DNA from 3 places in the Pseudomonas sp. MHK4 genome. Region 3 is predicted to be linked to each of the others. Evidence: riboswitches for the same ligand, from Rfam matches in the RefSeq annotation. Region 3 holds a riboswitch; each other region holds the start of a gene.

Region 1 (7,228 bases), on a different contig from region 3:
GGAGTGGGATCGTGGGCAAGTTATGAATGGGTGGAAAAAAGCAGTTATCGGCGGCTTAAAGTCTGGATTGACGGTGAATCGCCAGTTGAGGCTACCCCGATTCTTTCCCGACAAAAATACTAGGACTTTGTCCGGCGCGATGATTGGCGTAAACTGCGTCCAAGCCTGCGAGGAGTTTCCATGACCGCTATTACCATCACCGACGCCGCCCACGATTACCTGGCTGATCTGCTCTCCAAGCAGAACACCCCGGGCATCGGCATCCGCGTCTTCATCACCCAGCCTGGCACCCAGTACGCCGAAACCTGCATTGCCTACTGCAAGCCGGGCGAAGAAAAACCCGAAGACACGGCGTTGGGGCTGAAAAGCTTCACCGCCTACATCGACCACTTCAGCGAAGCGTTCCTGGACGATGCCGTGGTCGACTACGCCACCGACCGCATGGGTGGCCAGCTGACCATCAAGGCGCCCAACGCCAAAGTGCCGATGGTCAACGCCGACAGCCCGGTCAACGAGCGCATCAACTACTACCTGCAAACCGAGATCAACCCGGGGTTGGCCAGCCACGGCGGCCAGGTCAGCCTGATCGACGTAGTTGAAGACGGCATTGCCGTGCTGCAATTCGGTGGCGGTTGCCAGGGCTGTGGCCAGGCCGACGTGACCTTGAAGGAAGGCATCGAGCGCACCTTGCTCGAGCGTATTCCCGAGCTCAAGGGTGTGCGTGACGTGACCGACCACACGCAGAAAGAAAACGCCTACTACTAAGGTGTTCGCTGCGAAAAGAAAAAACGGCGCCCCGTGAGCGCCGTTTTTTTATGGGATAAATTCAATGGCCTCATCGCTGGCAGGCCAGCTCCTACATTGGAACGTGGTCACCTGTAGGAGCTGGCTTGCCAGCGATGAGGCCCTATGGCCGATACAAATGTGCATGCCCCGCACGATACAGCGACGACTCGCTGAAATGCTCGCTGCCCAATACCCGACCCACCAGAATCAACGCCGTACGCCGAAACCTCTTGGCTTCGACCTTCCCGGCAATATCCTCAAGCGTTCCCACCACCCAATCCTGATCCGGCCAGGTCGCCCGGTGAATCACCGCAATCGGGCAATCGGCGCCGTAGTGTGGCAGCAGCTCCTCGACGATTTTTGCCAGGTGATTGACCCCCAGATGAATCGCCATGGTCGCCCCGTGCTGCGCCAGGCTGACCAGTTCTTCTCCGGCGGGCATCGCGGTCTTGTCGGCGTAGCGAGTCAGGATCACGCTTTGTGACACGTCCGGCAAGGTCAGTTCCGCGCCCAGAAGCGCCGCGCAGGCGGCCGTTGCGGTCACGCCGGGAATGATTTCAAACGCAATATCCAGTTCACGCAGATGGCGAATCTGCTCGCCGATGGCGCCATACAGGCTCGGGTCGCCGGAATGCACGCGGGCCACGTCCTGGCCATTGGCGTGGGCGGCCTTGATCAGTTCGATGATCTGTTCCAGGTGCAGTTCGGCGCTGTTGACCACCTGTTCGGCGCAGTGTCCTTCCAGTACTGCGGCGGGCACCAGCGAGCCGGCATAGATGATCACGGGGCAGCTGCGAATCAGCCGCTGGCCCTTGACGGTGATCAGTTCGGGGTCGCCGGGACCTGCGCCAATGAAGTAGACGGTCATCGTCGGTTCCTGTTGGAAATAGGGGAAAGGCAGGCTTCAGATGAAGATTGCTCATGATCGAATGCGTGGACTATCGGGGATTTTACGCGGCGCCGGCCAATGCCAGGGTGGCCTGGGCATATTTCTGTCGCGGGATCAGCAATTTGGCCGGGGCATTGGCCAGTTGTTCGGCCAGGGCCAGTGCGGCACTTTCCGCCACGCCATAGCACCCGGTACGTTCAAAGGCGATGTCCGAATGGTGACTGAGTCGGGGTTGATAACCTGCCAGTTGCTCACTGCTGAAATACATCATCTGCAGCCCAAGCTGTTCGGCCAGTTCGATCAGGGCCGGTTCGCCGCGCTTCAGGTCGATGCTGGCCAAGGCCTTGATCTGATGCAGTTCGATTTGGTGCGCTTGCAATGCCTGGTCGAGCAATGCCCGCAACGTACTGACGGGGCAGCCGCGCTGGCAGCCCAGGCCGACCACCAGGGTCGGCGCTGTGCTGAGATCCGTCATGCGTGGTATTGACCGTCGCTCTTGCGGCGGAACAACCAGGCGCTGATCAGACCCAGGGCCAGCCAGAACGCCACGTTGGTCAGCTGCGAAGCGATCTTGAACTGGGCTTCCAGGGCTTCTGGCGCGAGCATCGAATGCACTTGCGGTTGCGGTGCGCCAATTACATGGGGGACGGCGAGGATCGCCACGCCGAGGACCTTCATCAGCCAGTGACGGCTGAATACGATCAGGGCGATACCGACTGCGGTGGACGCTGCGGTTGCGATCCACCAGATCTGCCGTTGCGCCAGATCCGCCGCCGCGGTGCCCGGCAGCTCAGGCGGCAAGCCAAGGGTCGGCGCCAGGACGAAGGTGGCGTAACCGGCCAGGCCCCAGAGCAGGCCCTGGGAGGTTTTGGTCGGCGCGCGCAAGGTATAGAGGCCGGCGAGCATCAGGGCGAAACCGACTGCCACCACCAGGTTGCCGCCCGTGGTCGACAGCACGCGCTGCCAGCCGTCTTCCGGCTCCCAGGCTTCGGCGTCGTGAGTGTGGGCAGCGACGCCCGCGGCGTGTTCGTGGACTGCAACGGCGGCAGGTTCGGATTTTTCGTAGGTTTCGGCCTGCAGGATCAGCGGCGAAACCCAGAAGCTCTGCAGCAGCGTCAGCAGCAGGGCGGCCAGCAGCCCGGTGAAACCTGCGGTTTGCGCAATACGCTTGATCATGTCGGCAGGTCTCAATGGCACGGGAATGCGGAGCTGTGGCGGGTATCGTGAGCGGCGTTGTGCACGGCTTCGATGTGCGAGAAACCGGCGAAATAAACAAGGCACGCGCCGAGGATCGACGCGCAAATAGCGGCGGTCAGGCGTTGGGACAGGGTAGTGGTGCTGCTGGTGGTGCTGTGGCCGGTGCTACTGATGATCGACATGGCGCTTCCCTCTGTTCTGTCAGCGGGGAATAAGAGCGCAGGCAGGACCCCGCACGAGCGAGCGCGCAGAAGTCCGAACAGCGCCCGCCCACCGCGGGTTTGTTGATTCAGTGATCGTGTTGGTCACTTTGTGTTGCGGGCCGGTCTCCGGGCTCACGAGGGGCGCAGGCGTTAGCCTTGACCTGCAAGCGTCACCTTCCCATGCCGCATTGGCACAGTGGATCTGACGCTTCGCTCGCTTACCGTTGCGGGGGCAGCACCGGACTGACATGGCTTTAGAGTAAAGCACATGATTCACCGGTTTCCCGTTTCACCCTGTGAAGGGCACCCGTAACAAGGTGCGTAGGAGAGCATGGGTGAGGGATTCGCGTCAATTGGCAAGCGTTCTCAACTTGGAACCGAGTCAATCTCATGTGAACATTGACCCGCCCCATTACCATGCGTAGCCTTGCGCTTTCGAGGTTCTTCGGCGCTTGTCGAAGCTAAGAAGGGAACGCGGTCAATGCCGCGGCTGCCCCCGCAACTGTGAACGGTGATGTTCGCTGCCACGCCACTGCACGCTCAAGTCCGAGCCCGCGGGAAGGCGCAGCGAATGCCAGGCTCCAAGGCCAGCACACCGTCAGCCAGGAGACCTGCCTCGATACAGATTCTCACTACAACCGGGCGGGGTGATCCGGTGGCGAACGCTTCTGGCGCGCTTGTGCGTGGCCGGTTCTCGTCCCGTATGCCCGCCACCTTGCCAAAGGGCATCCGATGAAAACACTGGCCAAACTCCCCGTCACCATCGTCACCGGCTTCCTCGGCTCGGGCAAGACCACCTTGCTACGGCACATGCTCGACAACGCCCAGGGCCGCCGCATCGCGGTGATCGTCAACGAGTTCGGCGAACTGGGCATCGACGGCGAAATTCTCAAGCAGTGCTCCATCGGTTGCACCATCGATGAAGCCAATGGCCGCGTCTATGAACTGGCCAACGGCTGCCTGTGCTGCACCGTGCAGGAAGAGTTCTTCCCGGTGATGCGCGAACTGGTGGCCCGTCGCGGCGATCTCGACCACATCCTGATCGAAACCTCCGGCCTGGCCCTGCCCAAACCGCTGGTGCAAGCCTTCCAGTGGCCGGAAATCCGCAGTGCCTGCACCGTTGATGCGGTGATCACCGTGGTCGACAGCCCGGCTGTGGCGGCGGGTACTTTCGCCGCGTTCCCGGACCAGGTCGACGCCCAGCGTAAACTCGACCCGAACCTGGACCACGAATCGCCGCTGCACGAGCTGTTCGCCGACCAGTTGTCCAGCGCCGACCTGGTGATCCTCAACAAGGCCGACCTGATCAGCCCGGAAGACCTGGCCCGTGTGCGCCTGGAAGTCGCCGAAGAATTGCCGCCTGCGGTGAAAGTCATCGAAGCCAGCAGCGGTCGCCTGCCGCTGGACGTGCTGATCGGCCTCGGCGCCGGTTCCGAAGAACACATCGACAGCCGTCACAGCCATCACGATCACCACCACGACGATGAGGATCATGATGACCACGATCACGACGCCTTCGATTCGATCTCCATCGAACTGCCGCAAGCCGACGAAAGCCTGCTGATGGATGCGCTGACCCAACTGGTGGTCGAGCACAGCATCCTGCGCGTCAAGGGTTTCGCGGCGATCCCGAACAAACCGATGCGCCTGCTGATTCAGGGCGTGGGCACTCGTTTCGACAAACATTTCGACCGCCAGTGGGGCGCTGAAGAACTACGCACCACGCGCCTGGTGTTGATCGGCCAGGCATTGGATGCAACAACGCTCGAAGCGCAATTGCGCGCCGCGCTCAGCGTGTAACCCATGCACCTGCTCAGGACCCAGCCCGGCGGATTCGTGTCGGACGACAACATTGCCGACCTTGGACAAACCCCCGCCGAGCTGGTGATCCTGTGCAGCGGCGACTCCAGCCTGGCACTGCTTGCCGAAGCGGCGCAGCAGTTGCCCGACGATTACCCGAGCGTGCGCCTGGCCAACCCGATGCAGGTGCAGAACCATGCGTCGGTCGATCTGTATGTCGACGAAGTACTGCGCCACGCCAAAGTCATCCTTATTTCGCTGCACGGCGGCATTGCCTATTGGCGTTATGGCGTCGAGCGGTTGGTGGAGCTGTCGCAGCGCGGCGTGCAGCTGATCCTGGTGCCTGGCGATGATCGCCCGGACCCGGAGCTCAGCGACCTCAGCACCGTGGGCCCTGAGGATCGCGACCGCCTTTGGCAATTCCTGCGCCAGGGTGGCATGGGCAATGCCCTCGACTTTTTCCGCTGCCTGGCCAATCGCTGGCTGGATCGCGAGTACGCCTGGGCCGAGCCGCAAACCCTGCCGCGCACGGCGATTTACCACCCGCGAAAAAGCCCCGCGCAACTGAGTGACTGGCAAGCCGACTGGCAGACCGGTCAACCGGTGGCGGCGGTGCTGTTTTACCGCTCGCACTTGCAGGCGGCGAACACCGCTTTCATCGATGTTTTCTGCCAGCGTTTGCAGGCGGCGGGGCTTAACCCGTTGCCGATTGCGCTGGCCAGCTTGAAAGAGCCCGGCTGCCTTTGCGTGGTCGAGGACTGGCTGGATGAAGTCGAGGCAGGGGTGATTCTCAATACCACCGGTTTCGCCCAATCCAGCCCTGAAGCACCACATTTGCGACCGTTTCGCCGTAATATCCCGGTGATCCAGGCCATTTGCGCCCAGGACAACGAACCGGGCTGGCGCGCCAGTGAACAGGGTCTCGGCCCGCGGGACCTGGCGATGCACATTGCGTTGCCGGAACTGGACGGGCGCATCATCAGCCGGCCGATCAGCTTCAAGGACCTGGCCTGGCGCAGCGAGCGCAGTCAGTCCGACGTGGTCTGCTATCGCGCGCAGCCGGAACGCATGGACTTTGTCGCGCAACTGGCACGGCGCTGGATCGAGCTGGCGCGGGTGCCCAACGGGCAAAAACGCATTGCGCTGATCCTGGCCAATTACCCGACCCGCGATGGTCGCATCGGCAACGGCGTCGGGCTCGATACCCCGGCTGCGGCGCTGAATATCCTGCGGGCGCTGCATGAAGAAGGGTATCCGCTGCCAGCCAAGTTGCCCGACAGCGGCACTGCGTTGATCCAGCAGTTGCTCGGCGGCGTCAGCAACGACCTCGACACCCTCGACCAGCGTCCGTGCCAGCAAAGCCTGGCGATGGACGACTATTTGCGCATGTTCAATGCCTTGCCCGAAGCCAACCGCCAGGCCGTGCTGGAGCGCTGGGGTGCGCCCGACAGCGATCCGATGTGCCGTGGCGGGCGAATGATGATCGCTGGGTTGCGCTTTGGCCTGACCTTTGTTGGCATCCAGCCGGCGCGGGGTTATCAGGTGGACCCGAGTGCGGTTTACCACGACCCGGACCTGGTGCCGCCCCACGGCTACCTGGCGTTCTATTTCTGGTTGCGCACCACCTACGGCGCCCACGGCGTGATCCACGTCGGCAAGCACGGCAACCTGGAATGGTTGCCGGGTAAAGGCGTCGGGCTCTCGGAGCACTGCTGGCCGGATGCGCTGCTCGGGCCACTGCCGAACATCTATCCGTTCATCGTCAACGATCCGGGCGAGGGCGCCCAGGCCAAGCGCCGCACGCAGGCAGTGATCATCGATCACTTGATGCCACCGCTGACCCGCGCCGAAACCTACGGTCCACTGCGCAACCTCGAACTGTTGGCCGACGAGTATTACGAGGCGCAGTTGCTCGACCCGCGCCGTGCCCGGGAGTTGCAGCGCGACATCCTGCAACTGGTGCGCGACACCCACATCGACCGCGAACTGCAGTTGGACGAAAAGCTGGACAGCGATGCCGATGCGGCGATCTGGCTGCCGCGCCTGGACACTTACCTGTGCGACTTGAAAGAGTCGCAGATCCGCGATGGCTTGCACGTGTTTGGCGAGTCCCCGGTGGGGCGGCTGCGCATCGATACCTTGCTCGCGCTGCTGCGCATTCCCCGGGGCGATGGCCGTGGTGCGCAATCGAGTCTGCTGCGGGCGCTGGCCAAGGCGTTCGCGCTGGGCTTCGATCCGCTCGATTGTGCGCTGGCCGAGCCGTGGGTTGGGCCGCGTCCGAGCGACTTGTTGTCGATCAGTGATGAGCCCTGGCGCACCACCGGCGATACCCGCGAACGTCTCGAACTGTTCG
Region 2 (7,228 bases), on a different contig from region 3:
CGGTCGTCGCGGTCGTGTGAGTCACGCCGGAATCTACCTGGGCGACAACCAGTTCATCCACTCCAGCAGCCGCCGCAGCGGCGGTGTGCGCATCGATAGCCTGGGCGACAGCTACTGGAGCAAGACCTTCATCGAAGCCAAGCGTGCTCTCGCGATGGCGCCTGCAGCGACTCCAATCGTCACTGCCCGCAAGTAAGCGTACTTTTCGTGAGGCGAACTTAAAGTCTTACTTGAAGTTTGGCTGATAAGCGCTAAAATTCTGATCATGAATGATGGCAAACCGCCTGCGTACTCCGCAGGCGGTTTTCTTTTCTGCACTCGCGCAGAAAAAAGCCGCAGCCCTGATCAGGATGCTCTGCTATGACGATGTCGGCCCGCCTCGCAATCATGCTGTTCGCAGCGCTGCTCAGCGCTTGCGCCAGCCGTACCCCGCCACCCGCGCCAGTGGTGCGCGCACCCATCGTGTTCGGTCCCGCCCAGGCCTTTTCTCCGGAAGCGGAAGACGTACTGTTTCGCGCGTTGGGGTTGGTCGGTACGCCTTATCGCTGGGGCGGCAATACACCGGACTCCGGATTCGATTGCAGTGGCCTGATTGGCTACGTCTACCGAGACGTTGCCGGAATTTCCCTGCCGCGCACCACCCGCGAAATGATTTCCATGCAGGCGGCCAATGTCGGCAAGGAAGGCCTGCAAACCGGTGACCTGATTTTCTTCGCCACCAATGGTGGCTCCCAGGTCAGCCATGCCGGGATCTATGTCGGTGAAGGGCGTTTCGTCCATGCGCCGGCCACGGGTGGCACGGTCAAGCTCGACAGCTTGTCCAAGGCTTATTGGCAGAGGGCCTACCTGAGCGCCAAGCGTGTACTGCACCCCGAGCATCTGGCGCGCAATCCGTAATCGCCAGAGGGAGTTGTCATGACCGCCCGCACGCTCAACCTCGACGATTCGCTCTATCAATACCTGCTCGACGTTTCCCTGCGCGAAACGCCAGTGCTCAAGCGCTTGCGCGACGAAACCCAGGCGCTACCCATGGCGCGCTGGCAGGTGGCTCCGGAACAGGGGCAGTTTCTCGCCTTGCTGGTGAAGCTCATCGGCGCACGGCGTGTGCTGGAAGTCGGTACCTTCACCGGATACAGCGCCCTGTGCATGGCGGCGGCATTGCCGGATGACGGTGGGCTGATCTGCTGTGACATGCCCGGCGACTACAACGCCACCGCCCGCCGCTATTGGCAGGAGGCCGGTCTGTCCGGGCGCATCGATCTGCGATTGGCGCCGGCGCTGGAAACCCTGGGCAGTCTGGACGAGCCAGGCCAGTTCGACCTGGTGTTCATCGATGCCGACAAGGCCAATTACCCGGCCTACCTGGAGCATGCGCTACGGCTGTTGCGTACCGGCGGGCTGGCAGTATTCGATAACACGCTGTGGAGTGGTCGGGTGCTTGAGGGTAACCCCGAAAGCGCCGATACCCGCGCTATCCAGGCGCTTAATCGTGCCTTGAAGGATGACGCGCGGGTGGATTTGTCGCTGTTGCCGTTGGGGGATGGCTTGACGCTCTGTCGTAAACGCTAAAGATCGCATGCATCCTGCAGGAGCGAGCTTTCTCGCGAAAAACCAGAGAGCACCGCGGGGTGTCAGGCTCCCCGCGTCATCGTTGACCTCCATCGCGAGCAAGCTCGCTCCTACAGGTGTTTGTGTGCAGGTCATTGCACGGCTGACACCCGCCACACCTTGTTCCCCACATCATCGGCCACCAGCAAATCCCCTTGCTGATCGATCACCACGCCCACCGGCCGGCCCATGGCCTTTTCCTCGTCATTCAAAAAACCGCTGAGCACCTCCACCGGTTGTCCGCTCGGCTTCCCGGCGCTGAACGGTACGAATATCACTTTGTAGCCGCTGTGCGGCTTGCGGTTCCATGAGCCATGCTGGCCGATGAAGGCGCCTTCCTTGAACTGCGCCGGCAACGTGTTGCCTTCGGCAAACGTCAGGCCCAGTGAGGCCGTGTGCGGGCCGACCGCGTAGTCCGGGGCAATCGCCTTGGCCACCAGGCCGGGGTTTTGCGGTTCGACGCGAACATCGACGTGCTGGCCGTAATAGCTGAATGGCCAGCCATAGAAGGCGCCATCCTTGACCGAGGTGATGTAGTCCGGCACCAGGTCGCTGCCGATTTCATCGCGCTCGTTGACGGCCGTCCACAGCGCACCGCTTTGTGGCTCCCAGGCCATGCCGTTGGGGTTGCGCAGGCCTGAAGCGAAGATCCGGTGGTTGCCGGTGGCACGGTCCACTTCCCAGATAGCCGCGCGTCCTTGTTCCTGGTCCAGGCCGTTTTCACCGACGTTGCTGTTGGAACCCACCGTCACGTACAGCTTGCTGCCGTCCTTGCTGGCGATGACGTTCTTGGTCCAGTGGTGATTCAGGGTCCCACCTGGCAGGTCGACGACTTTGATCGGTGGTGACTTTATCGCCGTGTCGCCCTCTACATAGCGAAAGCGCAACAGTCGGTCGGTGTTGGCCACGTACAGGTCATTACCGACCAGGGTCATGCCAAAGGGCGAGTTGAGGTTTTCCAGGAACACCGTGCGGGTTTCGGCGATGCCATCATGGTTGCTGTCGCGCAGCAGCGTGATGCGGTTCGGGCTTGGCACGGAGGCACCGGCGCGCCCCATGACTTTCTTGGTGATCCAGCCCTTGATGCCTTTGTTGTCATCGGGTTTGGGCGGGGCGTTGGTTTCGGCGACCAGCACGTCGCCATTGGGCAGCACGTACAGCCAGCGCGGGTGATCGAGGTTCTCGGCAAATGCGCCGACCTGGGTGCCACTGGCCGCCACGGGTTTGGCGCCGTCCGCCCAGCCGATGGCCGGGGCGATGTTCATCGTCGGAAACAGTGTCTTGTTGGGTTCCGGGAGCTTGGGGGATGGCCCGATGCCGTCGGTGACTTGCAGGCGGGCGGATTCGCCACAGGCGGCGAGCCCTCCCGCCAGCGCGATAACGAAAACCAGCTGGGACGTGCGCATTGCTGACCTTCCCTATGAATGAGGTGACTTAAATCATAGAGAAGCGCGGCGGCCCGATGGTTCAACCTCAGCCGCGAGCTTCCTTGAGCAGCAGGGCAACACCGGGGTGGTAGTGACCGGCTTCGTTGCGCAATTTGCGATAGGCATAAGGGAAATACCAGGCCACGGCGCAGCTGTGCTCCTTTTGCAGGTCATCGACCATGTCCTGCAGTTCTTCCGGAGTAGCACCTTGCTGGCTCTTGTGCGGTGCGACGAACAGGCAGCCGATTTTCAGGTCGCTGGCGTAGCTGATTTTTTTCGCGTCGCTGGTGATGTCCAGAAGGGCCTGGGTCAGGTTCAGGCTGTTGACCCGTGGCCAGCGTTGCGTGGTCTGCAGCCAGGCGCGCGCTTCGGGCGTGGCGATAAACAGATCCGCGCGGCCGTTGCGTTCGCCTTCTTCGGTCTGTTTACGGGTGGGCGATTGTTGCAGGGTGATCATCTCGGCCATCCAGGCCGCGGCGGACAGCAGGCCGAGGTTGGCTTTTTCGTCGAGCCAGTAGGGCGTCTCGTTGTCGCCGCGCACGGCGTTGTAGCGGTCGATACAGTCGAACCAGCGTTCCAGGACCGGACGCAGGAATTCCAGTTTCGGATTGCTGATGATCATGCCTTGCATGGGGTTCACCCTTGTTATTGTGTTGTGGCTATTTGATATCACTGCCGTGAGTGTGGCACAAGATTGACGTCACTTTATTGAGGGGTGGCAGTTATTCGTTGCGCCACCGCGTCTTCAATTGACGCTCCACCCCCAACCCTCTAACCTTCGCCGCTTGTTTCAGGTGCTCTGTGACTTGGGTCGACAGAGTGAAACAGGGAAGCCGGTGAGTTGAGCGCTTCAGTCGATGAAGCCCTGCGATCCCGGCGCTGCCCCCGCAACGGTAAATGAGTGAAAACTGCGTCTGAAGCCACTGTGTCGATCGTTGATGCGGGAAGGCGCGCAGTCCGGCATTACGCCGCTCATGAGCCCGGAGACCGGCCTGATCCATCCAAGCGGCATCACGGTGGGCGATGCCAGGCTTCTTGCCGTCTATTCTTGTGCCTGCCCGCCGTTAATCCTGCCTCAACGGAGAGCTCCCCCATGTCTGATACCCCTGATCGTGACGAACGCCACCTGGCGCGCATGCTGCGCAAAAAAGCCGTGATCGACGAACGCATCGCCAATTCCCCGAACGAATGCGGCCTGCTGCTGGTGTTGACCGGCAACGGCAAAGGCAAGAGCAGCTCGGCCTTCGGCATGCTTGCCCGTGCCATGGGGCACGGCATGCAGTGCGGTGTGGTGCAGTTCATCAAGGGGTGCAACAGCACCGGCGAAGAGTTGTTCTTCCGGCGCTTCCCCGAGCAGGTGCGTTTTCATGTGATGGGCGAGGGCTTCACCTGGGAGACCCAGGATCGCCAGCGCGACATCGCGGCGGCCGAAGCGGCCTGGGCGGTGTCGCAGCAACTGCTGCGCGACCCATCGATCGGCCTGGTGGTGCTGGACGAACTGAACATCGCCCTCAAGCACGGCTATCTCGATCTCGATCAGGTGCTCAGTGATCTGCAGGCGCGTCCGCCCATGCAGCATGTGGTGGTCACCGGTCGCGGCGCCAAGCCGGAGATGGTCGAACTGGCTGACACCGTCACCGAAATGGGCATGATCAAGCACGCCTTCCAGGCCGGTATCAAGGCGCAAAAAGGCGTCGAGCTGTGAATCAACCTCGACATTGCCCGGCGGTACTGATTGCCGCGCCGGCCTCCGGCCAGGGCAAGACCACCGTGACCGCCGCGCTGGCCCGCTTGCATCGCAACCAGGGCCGCAAGGTGCGGGTATTCAAGTGTGGCCCGGATTTTCTCGACCCGATGATCCTCGAGCGCGCCAGTGGTGCGCCGGTTTATCAACTGGACATGTGGATGGTCGGCGAGCAGGAAAGCCGTCGCCTGTTGTGGGAGGCCGCCGCCGAGGCTGACCTGATCCTGATCGAAGGCGTTATGGGGCTGTTCGACGGAACGCCGTCCAGCGCCGATCTGGCGCGGCATTTCGGCGTGCCGGTGCTCGGGGTGATCGACGGCACGGCCATGGCCCAGACCTTTGGCGCGCTGGCCCTGGGCCTGGCGCGCTATCAGCCGGACTTGCCGTTTGCCGGCGTGCTGGCCAACCGCGTGGGCACCCTGCGCCATGCGCAACTGCTCGAAGGCAGCCTGACCGAAGGCCTGCGCTGGTACGGCGCCCTGTCCCGGGAAACCGGGATCGAGTTGCCGAGCCGCCACCTGGGCCTGGTGCAGGCCAGCGAGTTGAACGACCTGGACGTGCGCCTCGATGCGGCGGCCGACGCCCTGGCCAGCAGTTGCGAAGTCGCGCTGCCACCGGCGGTGACCTTCGCCGCGCCGGATGTGATCGCGGCCGAACCGCTTCTGGCTGGCGTGCGTATTGCCGTGGCCCGTGACGAAGCGTTTGCGTTTACCTATGGCGCCAGCCTGGATTTGCTGCGGGCGATGGGCGCCGAGCTGCGGTTTTTCTCGCCGATCCGTGACGCTGGTTTGCCCGAGGCAGACAGCTTGTATCTGCCGGGTGGTTATCCGGAATTGCACCACGTAGCGCTGTCGCAGAACACCTCGATGCTGGCGGCGATCCGCGCGCACCACGCGGCGGGCAAACCCTTGCTGGCGGAATGTGGCGGGATGCTTTATCTGCTCGATTCGCTGACCGATGTCGAGGGTACGCGCGCGGAACTGGTCGGCTTGTTGAAGGGCGATGCGGTGATGCAAAAGCGCCTCGCTGCATTGGCGTTGCAAGCGGTGGAGCTGCCGGAAGGTTCGCTGCGTGGGCACACTTATCATCATTCTCTGACCACCACCGAACTGACACCGATTGCCCGTGGCTTGAGCCCTAACGGCGGGCGCGGGGCGGAGGCGGTTTATCGTGAGGGGCGGATGACGGCCTCTTATGTGCATTTTTATTTTCCGTCCAATCCATCGGCGATTGCTGCTCTATTTGTGCCCGACCTTGAAGCCGCCATCGCGAGCAAGCTCGCTCCTGTAGGAGCTGGCTTGCCAGCGAAGAGGCCATGACCGACAACGCCTTCTGCGAAGCCGAACGCGATGCGGTCTACCGCGCCATCGCCGAGCGCCGCGACATGCGTCACTTCGCTGGCGGCACCGTCGAGCCCGAATTGCTACGGCGCCTGCTCGAAGCCGCGCATCAGGCGCCGAGTGTCGGCCTGATGCAGCCCTGGCGCTTCATCCGCATCAGCGATCGCGCCTTGCGCAGCCAGATCCAGGTCCTGGTGGAACAGGAGCGCGTGCGCACCGCCGAGGCCCTCGGTGAGCGCACCGACGAATTCATGCAGCTCAAGGTCGAGGGCATCAACGACTGCGCCGAAGTACTGGTCGCCGCGCTGATGGACGATCGCGAGCGGCATATCTTCGGTCGTCGGACCTTGCCGGAAATGGACCTGGCCTCGTTGTCCTGCGCAATCCAGAACCTCTGGCTGGCGTCCCGCGCCGAAGGGCTGGGCATGGGCTGGGTCTCGCTGTTCGAACCGCAAGCCCTGGCGGACCTGCTGGGCCTGCCGCCGGGTGCCAAGCCCCTGGCGATTCTCTGCCTGGGACCGGTCAAGGCCTTTTATCCGGCGCCGATGCTGGTACTCGAAGGCTGGGCGCAGGCGCGTCCGCTGAGTGAGCTGTTGTATGAAAACTATTGGGGAGTGAGTCAATGAGTGTGGCGTTGTTGAGTATCGCCGCAGTGGCGCTGGATGCGCTGCTGGGTGAACCCAAACGCTGGCATCCGCTGGTGGCGTTCGGCCGATTTGCCGAGCGCATCGAGCAACGTTTCAACGGTGGCGGTCGCGGCTGGCGCAGCCATGGGGTCACCGCATGGGTGATCGCCGTGTTGCCACTGACCCTGTTGGCCACGGCATTGTCCTGGGCACCCTACGTCGGCTGGGTCGTCGAGATCCTCGCGCTCTATTGCGCCCTGGGCATGCGCAGCCTCGGCGAGCATGTCGAACCTGTGGCCAAGGCCCTGCGCAGCGGTAATCTTGAAGAAGCGCGCCAACGCGTGAGTTATCTGGTCAGCCGTAAGACCAGCGACCTGGATGAAACCGCCGTCGCCCGCGCCGCCACCGAATCGGTGCTGGAAAACGGCAGTGACGCAGTGTTCGCCGCCTTGTTCTGGTTTGCCGTGGCCGGTGCGCCGGGCG
Region 3 (7,228 bases):
CTCGGACAGCCTGCGCCTGCGCAGTTCCTACCCGGTGCTGCCGTGGATCGGCGTCATCGCCCTGGGTTACTGCATCGGCCCCTGGTTCGCCCGCCCAGCCTCGGCCACCTTGCGCCAGCGTTATCTGTTGCTGGCCGGGGTCGGCGCCTTGCTCGGTTTCGTCGTCCTGCGCCTGGTCAACGGTTATGGCGAGGCACATTGGCAGGTCCATGCCAGCCCCACGCTCACCCTCATGAGTTTCTTCAACATCACCAAATACCCGCCTTCCCTGCTGTTCCTGGGGCTGACGCTGGGAATGGGGCTCTTGCTGTTGCTGGGCTTCGAGCGGGCCCGGCAACAGAAGTGGATCAGCACCCTGGCGGTCTTTGGCGCGGCTCCGATGTTCTTCTACCTGCTCCATCTTTATGTGCTGAAAGGGCTGTACCTGATCAGCGTGGCGTTGTTGGGTCTGAACCAGGGCGATTACTTCGGGTTCGACGGCATCTGGGCCGTGTGGCTGACCGCCGTGCTGCTGGCTGCGGCGCTGTATCTGCCGGTGCGCTGGTTCGCTGCATTGAAGGCGCGTCGGCGTGATATCGGCTGGCTCAAATACTTCTGATCAGGAGTTGGGTTCGCCTCAGGCGGCATGATCGACTACCATGCCGCCGCCGGTTTCCACATGGGATTAATAGGGAATCCGTGATGCTGCCAACGCATCAAACGGAACTGCCCCCGCAACTGTAGGTGCTGAGCCTGCTCCTGAACTGCCACTGGGATCGAATCCCGGGAAGGCTGGAGCAGGCGATGACGCACCAGTCAGGAGACCTGCCGGCCAAGCAACAATCACTAACCGGCGGGGTGTCCGGGGAGGACATCCTTGTGCGCGCGTCACCCAGGTGACGGGCACTGCACTGCCCTTTCGGCAGCGCTCGATGATGTGTTTCCAGACCCTTGCGCCGTAGACGGTTCAAATGGAGATTGCATCATGCTGCTGCCCCGCTTTGTCGCCCTCGTCACTGGCCTGGGCCTTACGTCCGTCGCCTGCGCCGCACCGACCCATTACCCGCTGACGGTCGAGAACTGCGGCAGCACGCTGACGTTCGCCCACGCCCCGGCACGGGCGGTGACCATCGGCCAGGCCGGCACGGAAATGCTTTTTGCCCTGGGTCTGGGTGACAAGCTGGTCGGCACTTCACTGTGGTTCAACGATGTGCTCGCTCAGTACAAGCCGCAGAACGACAGGATCGAGCGCCTGGCCGACAACGAGCCGAGTTTCGAGTCGGTGATCGGCAAGCGTCCGGAGCTGGTCGCTGTCGAGCTTGAGTGGATGGTCGGTCCGCAAGGCGCCGTCGGTACCCGCGAACAGTTTCATGAACTGCAGATTCCCTCCTATCTGATGCCCTCGGACTGCGAGTCCAAGGACAACCTGGTCGGCGCCGACGGCACCCGTCTGCAGCCGTTTCGGATTGAAAGCATTTACAAAAGCGTCACCCAGCTGGGCGAGATCTTCGATGTCCAGGCGCGTGCCCAACAGCTGAACGCGCAGCTGCAGGCCAGCCTGGCCAAGTCCATGGCCCTGGTGCAAGGCAAAGACCTGAAGCACACCAGCGCGCTGGTCTGGTTTTCCAGTGCCAGCCTGGACATCGACCCCTATGTCGCCGGGCACAAGGGCATTCCCGACTTCATGCTCAACACCCTGGGCGTGCGCAACGTGGTGCAGTCCGACGAAGAGTGGCCAACCGTCGGCTGGGAAACCATCGCCAAGGCCAACCCGACTTTCCTGGTGATCGCGCGTATGGATCGCCGGCGCTTCCCCGCTGACGACTATCAAAAGAAACTGCAATTCCTGCACAGCGACCCCGTGACCCGCAACATGGACGCGGTGAAGAACAACCGCATCATCATCCTCGACGCCATGGCCATGCAGGCCAGCCTGAGAACGTTCGATGGTCTCGAAGCGCTGGCCACCGCCCTCCACGGCTACGACCTGCCGCAATGACCAGGACGCTGATTCGCACACTGCTCGCACTGGTGATATTGCTTCTGGCCGTGATCGCCGGTGTGGCCATCGGTGAAACGCACATTGAACCGGCGGTGGTGTTCCAGGTGCTGGCCAACAAACTGTGGTCGGCAGGCTACGCCCTCGATCCCATCGACCAGGGCATCGTCTGGAACTACCGCCTGACCCGCGCGCTGGTGGCGGCGGCGTGTGGCGCGGGACTGGCGACCTGCGGGGTGATCCTGCAATCGCTGTTGCGCAACCCGTTGGCCGATCCCTACCTGCTGGGCATTTCCGCAGGGGCCTCGACGGGCGCGGTGCTGGTGGCGTTGCTCGGCTTTGGTGCCGGCGCGATTTCGATGTCGGCCGGGGCGTTTGCCGGGGCCGTTACTGCCTTCGCCGTCGTTGTGTTGCTCGGCCGTGCCAGCGGTTCGCCTGGCAGTACCTCGCAGATCATCCTGGCGGGGATTGCCGGGTCGCAACTGTTCAATGCGCTGACGGCGTTTCTGATCACCAAGTCGGCCAGTTCGGAGCAGGCTCGCGGCATCATGTTCTGGTTGCTGGGCAATCTCAGTGGCGTGCGCTGGCCATCGGTGTGGCTGGCGGTACCGGTTGCCCTCGCGGGTCTCGTGGTTTGCCTGTGGCACCGGCGTGCGCTGGATGCCTTCACCTTTGGCGCGGACTCCGCGGCCTCACTTGGCATCGCGGTACGTCCCGTGCAATTTCTGTTGATCGGTTGTGCCGCCCTGGTCACGGCGGTCATGGTGTCGATCGTCGGCTCCATCGGTTTCGTTGGCCTGGTCATCCCCCATGCCGCCAGGCTGTTGCTGGGCACTCGGCATACGCGCCTGCTGCCGGCCAGCGCGCTGGGTGGCGCGGTGTTCCTGATTGCCGCCGATGTGCTCTCGCGCACGCTGATCAAGGGCCAGGTGATTCCGGTGGGAGTGATCACTGCGTTGGTCGGCGCGCCGGTGTTCGCGCTAATCCTGGTCGCTCGCAGGAACGCCCGATGAATGCGCCTGCGCCTGTTCTCCACGACCCCGTGCTGAGTTGTTCCGGTCTCGGATTCTCGATCCGCGATGCCGAGTTGCTGCACGACATTCACCTCGACATTCATGCTGGCGAGACCCTGGGCCTTGTGGGACCCAACGGTTCGGGAAAGTCCACGCTGCTCAAACTGCTGGCCGGCGTGCGCAGCCCCAGTCGGGGAGCCATCCATCTCAACGGTCACTGCCTCAAGTCACTGTCACGGCGAACCATCGCGCAAACCCTGGCGGTGGTTGAGCAGCAAGCCGACACCCTGGATGCGATCAGTGTGTTCGATGCCGTCGCCCTGGGCCGAACGCCGTGGCTGTCGGCCCTGAGCCCGTGGTCGGCGGCGGACGATGGCATCGTCCATCAAGCCTTGCGCGACGTGGATGCGACTCATCTGCGCAAGCGCACCTGGCGCAGCCTCTCCGGCGGCGAGCGTCAGCGCGTGCATATCGCTCGCGCCCTGGCCCAGCGCCCGAGCATCCTGTTGCTGGACGAGCCGACCAATCACCTGGATATCCAGCACCAACTGGCGATCCTGCAGGTGGTTCACGCATTGCCGGTGACCAGCGTGATTGCACTGCACGACCTCAATCAGGCGCTCACCTGCGATCGTTTGGCCGTGCTGGAAAAGGGCCGCCTGGTGGCCCTCGGCAAACCGCTTGAGGTGCTGACTCCCAAGCGCCTGCTGGACACCTTCGGCGTCCATGCGCACTACCTCATCGACCCCTTTGACGGCGCGCAGATCCTGCGTTTGCGTTCATCCTGATTCGTTTGTGGACTCCCAGAAAATGCCTCCCCGATCCGCCTTTCTCCTCGCCTTGGCCAGTCCGTTCACCCTGGCTGATTCGGCTCAATCGCAATCCAATGGCTTTGTCCAGGACAGCGCCTGGAGCCTGCTCAACCGCACGGTCTACGACCATCGCGAGTACCGTCATGGCGCTCGCAACAGCGCTGCGCGCAATGCCTACAAGCCGCGTGACGAGCGAAATGGCTACGCTGAAGAATGGGCCTACGGGCTGATGGGGACGCTGCAATCAGGCTTCACCCAGGGCCTGATCGGGGTGGGAGTGGATACCCATGCCTATCTCGGCACACAACTCGACAGCGGCGGCGGCCGCGCCGGGAAAGCGCGATTGCTTGGGCTCGACAACCAGGGGCATCCCAAGGACGAGTTCAGCCGCGGCGGTGCCGCGCTCAAACTGCGCCTGTCATCGACAGTGCTGAGCTATGGCGAGCAGCGCGTGAAAACGCCCGTGTTCAGTTCCTCCGATAGCCGCCTGCTGCCGGAAACCGCCACCGGCCTGTTCCTCTCCAGCAACGAGTTCGCGGCACTGAAGCTGGTAGCGGGACACTTCACCGACAGCACCGATCGAAATGCCAGCAGTCATGACCAGGGCCTGGTGGTCAACTACTCCAACGCCGTGAAAGGCAAAACCTTCGATCTCGCGGGCATGGTCTTCACACCGGCGAAGAACCTGAACCTGAGCCTCTATTCATCGCGCTACGAGGACACCTGGAACCAGCACTATCTGGGCAGCACCTTCCTCCAGACGCTGGGTGAAAAGCGCTCGTTGGCACTCAACCTGAACCTGTACCGCACCCTTGATAAGGGCAAGTCGTTATCCGGCAGGATCGACAATACCACCTGGAGCCTGATGTCCACTTACACCCAGGGCCCCCACGGCTTCAGCCTCGGTTATCAGAAAGTGGATGGAAACACGCCGTTTGATTACGTCACCCGTGGCGCGATTTTCATCAGCAACGCCGTGCAGCTGTCGGACTTCAACGCCCCCCATGAACAATCCTGGCAGGCTCGCTACGATCTGGACATCACCCCTTGGGGATTGCCGGGCCTGTCCATGGGCGCCGCCTATGTCCGTGGCAGCCAGATCGATGGCAGCCACGTCGACCCGCAGGGCGGCTACGCCTGGCTGGGTTATGGCCAAGGCGGCAAACATTGGGAACGTGACCTGGAGATGCGCTATGTGGTGCAAGGTGGCGCGGCGAAAGGCACCACCTTGTCGCTGCGACACAACGTGCATCGGGGCAATACCGCCCAGGCAGAACTGGACACGGACCAGATACGCCTGGCTGTCGAATACCCTCTGACAGGCAGGTTGTGAAAAGGTCGGTTATCGTTGTGACAATCGCAGATCCGCTCTCGCACTGATTTACACTCAGGAGGCTGCTCGAACGAAGCTGATGCAGGGAACGTGAATAAGGAATAAAAAATGTCTTATTTCCAGCAAATGTTAGGCATTGCCGTGTTTTCCATCACCGGCGTGTTGGCGATCAAGAAAGCCGACGTGGATTTGTTTGGTGCCATCGTACTCGGCATCATCACCGCCATTGGGGGCGGCACGATAAGGGATCTGCTGCTGGATCTGCCGATCTTCTGGATCGCCGACTTCAATTACATCTGGGTTGCCCTGTTCGCTGCGCTGTTGGCGTTTTTTTGCACGCAACGACTGCAACGACGTTACCGCATCCTGCTTTATCTCGACGGTCTGGCGGCTGCGCTGTTCGGTTTGTCGGCCACCGAGAAAGTCATGGCCTTGCAGCTTGCTGCCCCCCTGGCCGTGATGATGGGCGTGCTGACCAGCATCGGCGGCGGTATCGTCCGGGATGTCCTGGCTGGACGGGTTTCACTGCTGATGTCGCGGGAGATTTACGCCACGCCCATTCTGTTGGGCTGCACCCTCTACGTCCTGTTGCGAGACGTTTTCCCGACCATCTGGGTCGCCGGCTGGATTGCCTTGACCTTCACCTTCGGCTTGCGGTTCCTGGCCATTTACAAGCACCTGCAGATGCCGGCAATTTTTTCAACCAAGCAGGGATGATTCATCGATAAGGTGGCGAGTCGAGCTACGTCGAACTTGCTGCGTAGCAAACTGCACAAACCAGGCTGACCCTGATCTGCGCACGGTGACAAAACAGGAGGATTGAAATGAAAGGAAGCTGCGCTTGTGGGGCTGTGGGTTATGAGATCGACAGTATCGATATGCCTATCAGCCATTGTCATTGCAGTACCTGCCGCAAGACCCATGCCGCGGCTTATGTCTCCACGGCTGGCGTGTTGAGAGAGCATTTTCGATGGACTCAAGGCCTGGACGCGTTGCGGGCTTTCGAGTCATCGCCCGGGAAGCTGCGACATTTCTGTTGCCACTGCGGATCGCACCTTGCCGCTGAGCGTAGCGGTTCAGCCGCGATGATCGTGCGCGTGGCCACCCTGGACGAGGAGCCTGGCGCCAGGCCCGAGTACCACATCTGGACGGAGCAGGATGTGGCGTGGCTGGCTGGGGAAGATCTGCCCAGATACCCGCAATGGCAGCCTGGACGATAATGGCAACATTGCCTGGCCCTATCACCTCTGCATGACAGTCACCCGCGAGGAAGCACATGATCGATAGCTCTGCCGTTTTGACGGTTTTTCTGGTCTACCTGGCCGGTGTCGTTATCCCCGGGCCCAATTTCGTCGCCGTGGTCCATAAGGCGGTGGCGGCTACACGGTCGCAAGCCCTGGCCCTGGTGGCGGGTATCGTTCTGGTCAACCTGTTCTGGTCCACCTGTGCCATCGCAGGTCTCGGCATCGTCTTTGCTGCGCTGCCCTGGGCTGCGCTTGTGGTGAAAGTCCTGGGGGCCGCCTACCTGATGTGGTTCGGATTGCGTCTGCTGATCAACGCGGGGAAGCATGCACCCGGCCGGCCAGAGGATGCCATCGCCGGTAGTTGCAGGCAGTCCTTTATCCAGGGGGTGGTGACCAACATTGGCAACCCCAAGTCCATGGCCTTTTATGCCGCGGTTTTTTCAGCCGCCGCCCCCACCCACGTCTCGCCAGGCACCTTTGCGTCGATGCTGGCGGTTGTCGTGGTGGTGTCGATGGCCTGGTATGGCATGGTCGCAATCGCCCTTTCGCAACCCAGGATTGCTGGCGCGTATCGAGGGAGGAAAAAAGCCATCGATCGACTGTGCGGTGGGTTGATTTTGTCCCTGGGGATCCGTCAGCTGGTTTAGCCATCTTGCGATGGGTGCCGGGTTTGCGCTTCCTCGCGTGCATAAAGCGTCACTGAGGCGCGCAGCTTGTTGCCGCCGAAAGCGCACATCTTGTCGAACGCCTTGTGGCTGACGGGAAGATGCTGGCAGTCGAGTGCCTGACGGTGCTGACTGCGATCGATGTCCGGGTCATGCAGGTAGACGAAGTCTTCATCGTAGTCA

The links. A riboswitch is a leader RNA that binds a small molecule or an ion and turns the genes downstream of it on or off. The one in region 3 is predicted to bind cobalamin.
Region 1: linked by a shared signal. The riboswitch ahead of ACYP2Q_RS16925 (CbtB domain-containing protein) and the one ahead of ACYP2Q_RS00575 (ABC transporter substrate-binding protein) in region 3 are both predicted to bind cobalamin.
Region 2: linked by a shared signal. The riboswitch ahead of cobO (cob(I)yrinic acid a,c-diamide adenosyltransferase) and the one ahead of ACYP2Q_RS00575 (ABC transporter substrate-binding protein) in region 3 are both predicted to bind cobalamin.

The regions. Positions count from the first base shown of each region.
Region 1 is NZ_BAAIAK010000006.1:98,076-105,303, reverse strand. It holds gene ACYP2Q_RS16950 (acyltransferase family protein) at 1-123, shown strand, start outside; gene nfuA (Fe-S biogenesis protein NfuA) at 181-765, shown strand; gene cobM (precorrin-4 C(11)-methyltransferase) at 908-1,654, opposite strand; gene ACYP2Q_RS16935 (cobalamin biosynthesis protein) at 1,737-2,150, opposite strand; gene ACYP2Q_RS16930 (CbtA family protein) at 2,147-2,851, opposite strand; gene ACYP2Q_RS16925 (CbtB domain-containing protein) at 2,863-3,054, opposite strand; cobalamin riboswitch at 3,176-3,401, opposite strand; cobalamin riboswitch at 3,497-3,708, shown strand; gene cobW (cobalamin biosynthesis protein CobW) at 3,808-4,875, shown strand; gene cobN (cobaltochelatase subunit CobN) at 4,879-7,228, shown strand, end outside.
Region 2 is NZ_BAAIAK010000002.1:158,687-165,914, forward strand. It holds gene ACYP2Q_RS05680 (C40 family peptidase) at 1-196, shown strand, start outside; gene ACYP2Q_RS05685 (C40 family peptidase) at 361-897, shown strand; gene ACYP2Q_RS05690 (O-methyltransferase) at 916-1,569, shown strand; gene ACYP2Q_RS05695 (PQQ-dependent sugar dehydrogenase) at 1,701-3,014, opposite strand; gene ACYP2Q_RS05700 (hypothetical protein) at 3,082-3,666, opposite strand; cobalamin riboswitch at 3,811-4,045, shown strand; gene cobO (cob(I)yrinic acid a,c-diamide adenosyltransferase) at 4,129-4,740, shown strand; gene ACYP2Q_RS05710 (cobyrinate a,c-diamide synthase) at 4,737-6,098, shown strand; gene bluB (5,6-dimethylbenzimidazole synthase) at 6,095-6,745, shown strand; gene cbiB (adenosylcobinamide-phosphate synthase CbiB) at 6,742-7,228, shown strand, end outside.
Region 3 is NZ_BAAIAK010000001.1:111,108-118,335, reverse strand. It holds gene ACYP2Q_RS00580 (DUF1624 domain-containing protein) at 1-598, shown strand, start outside; cobalamin riboswitch at 632-826, shown strand; gene ACYP2Q_RS00575 (ABC transporter substrate-binding protein) at 965-1,978, shown strand; gene ACYP2Q_RS00570 (FecCD family ABC transporter permease) at 1,975-2,991, shown strand; gene ACYP2Q_RS00565 (ABC transporter ATP-binding protein) at 2,988-3,779, shown strand; gene ACYP2Q_RS00560 (OprD family porin) at 3,802-5,136, shown strand; gene ACYP2Q_RS00555 (trimeric intracellular cation channel family protein) at 5,245-5,853, shown strand; gene ACYP2Q_RS00550 (GFA family protein) at 5,961-6,356, shown strand; gene ACYP2Q_RS00545 (LysE family translocator) at 6,413-7,027, shown strand; partial or broken gene ACYP2Q_RS00540 (peptidase C39 family protein) at 7,024-7,228, opposite strand, start outside.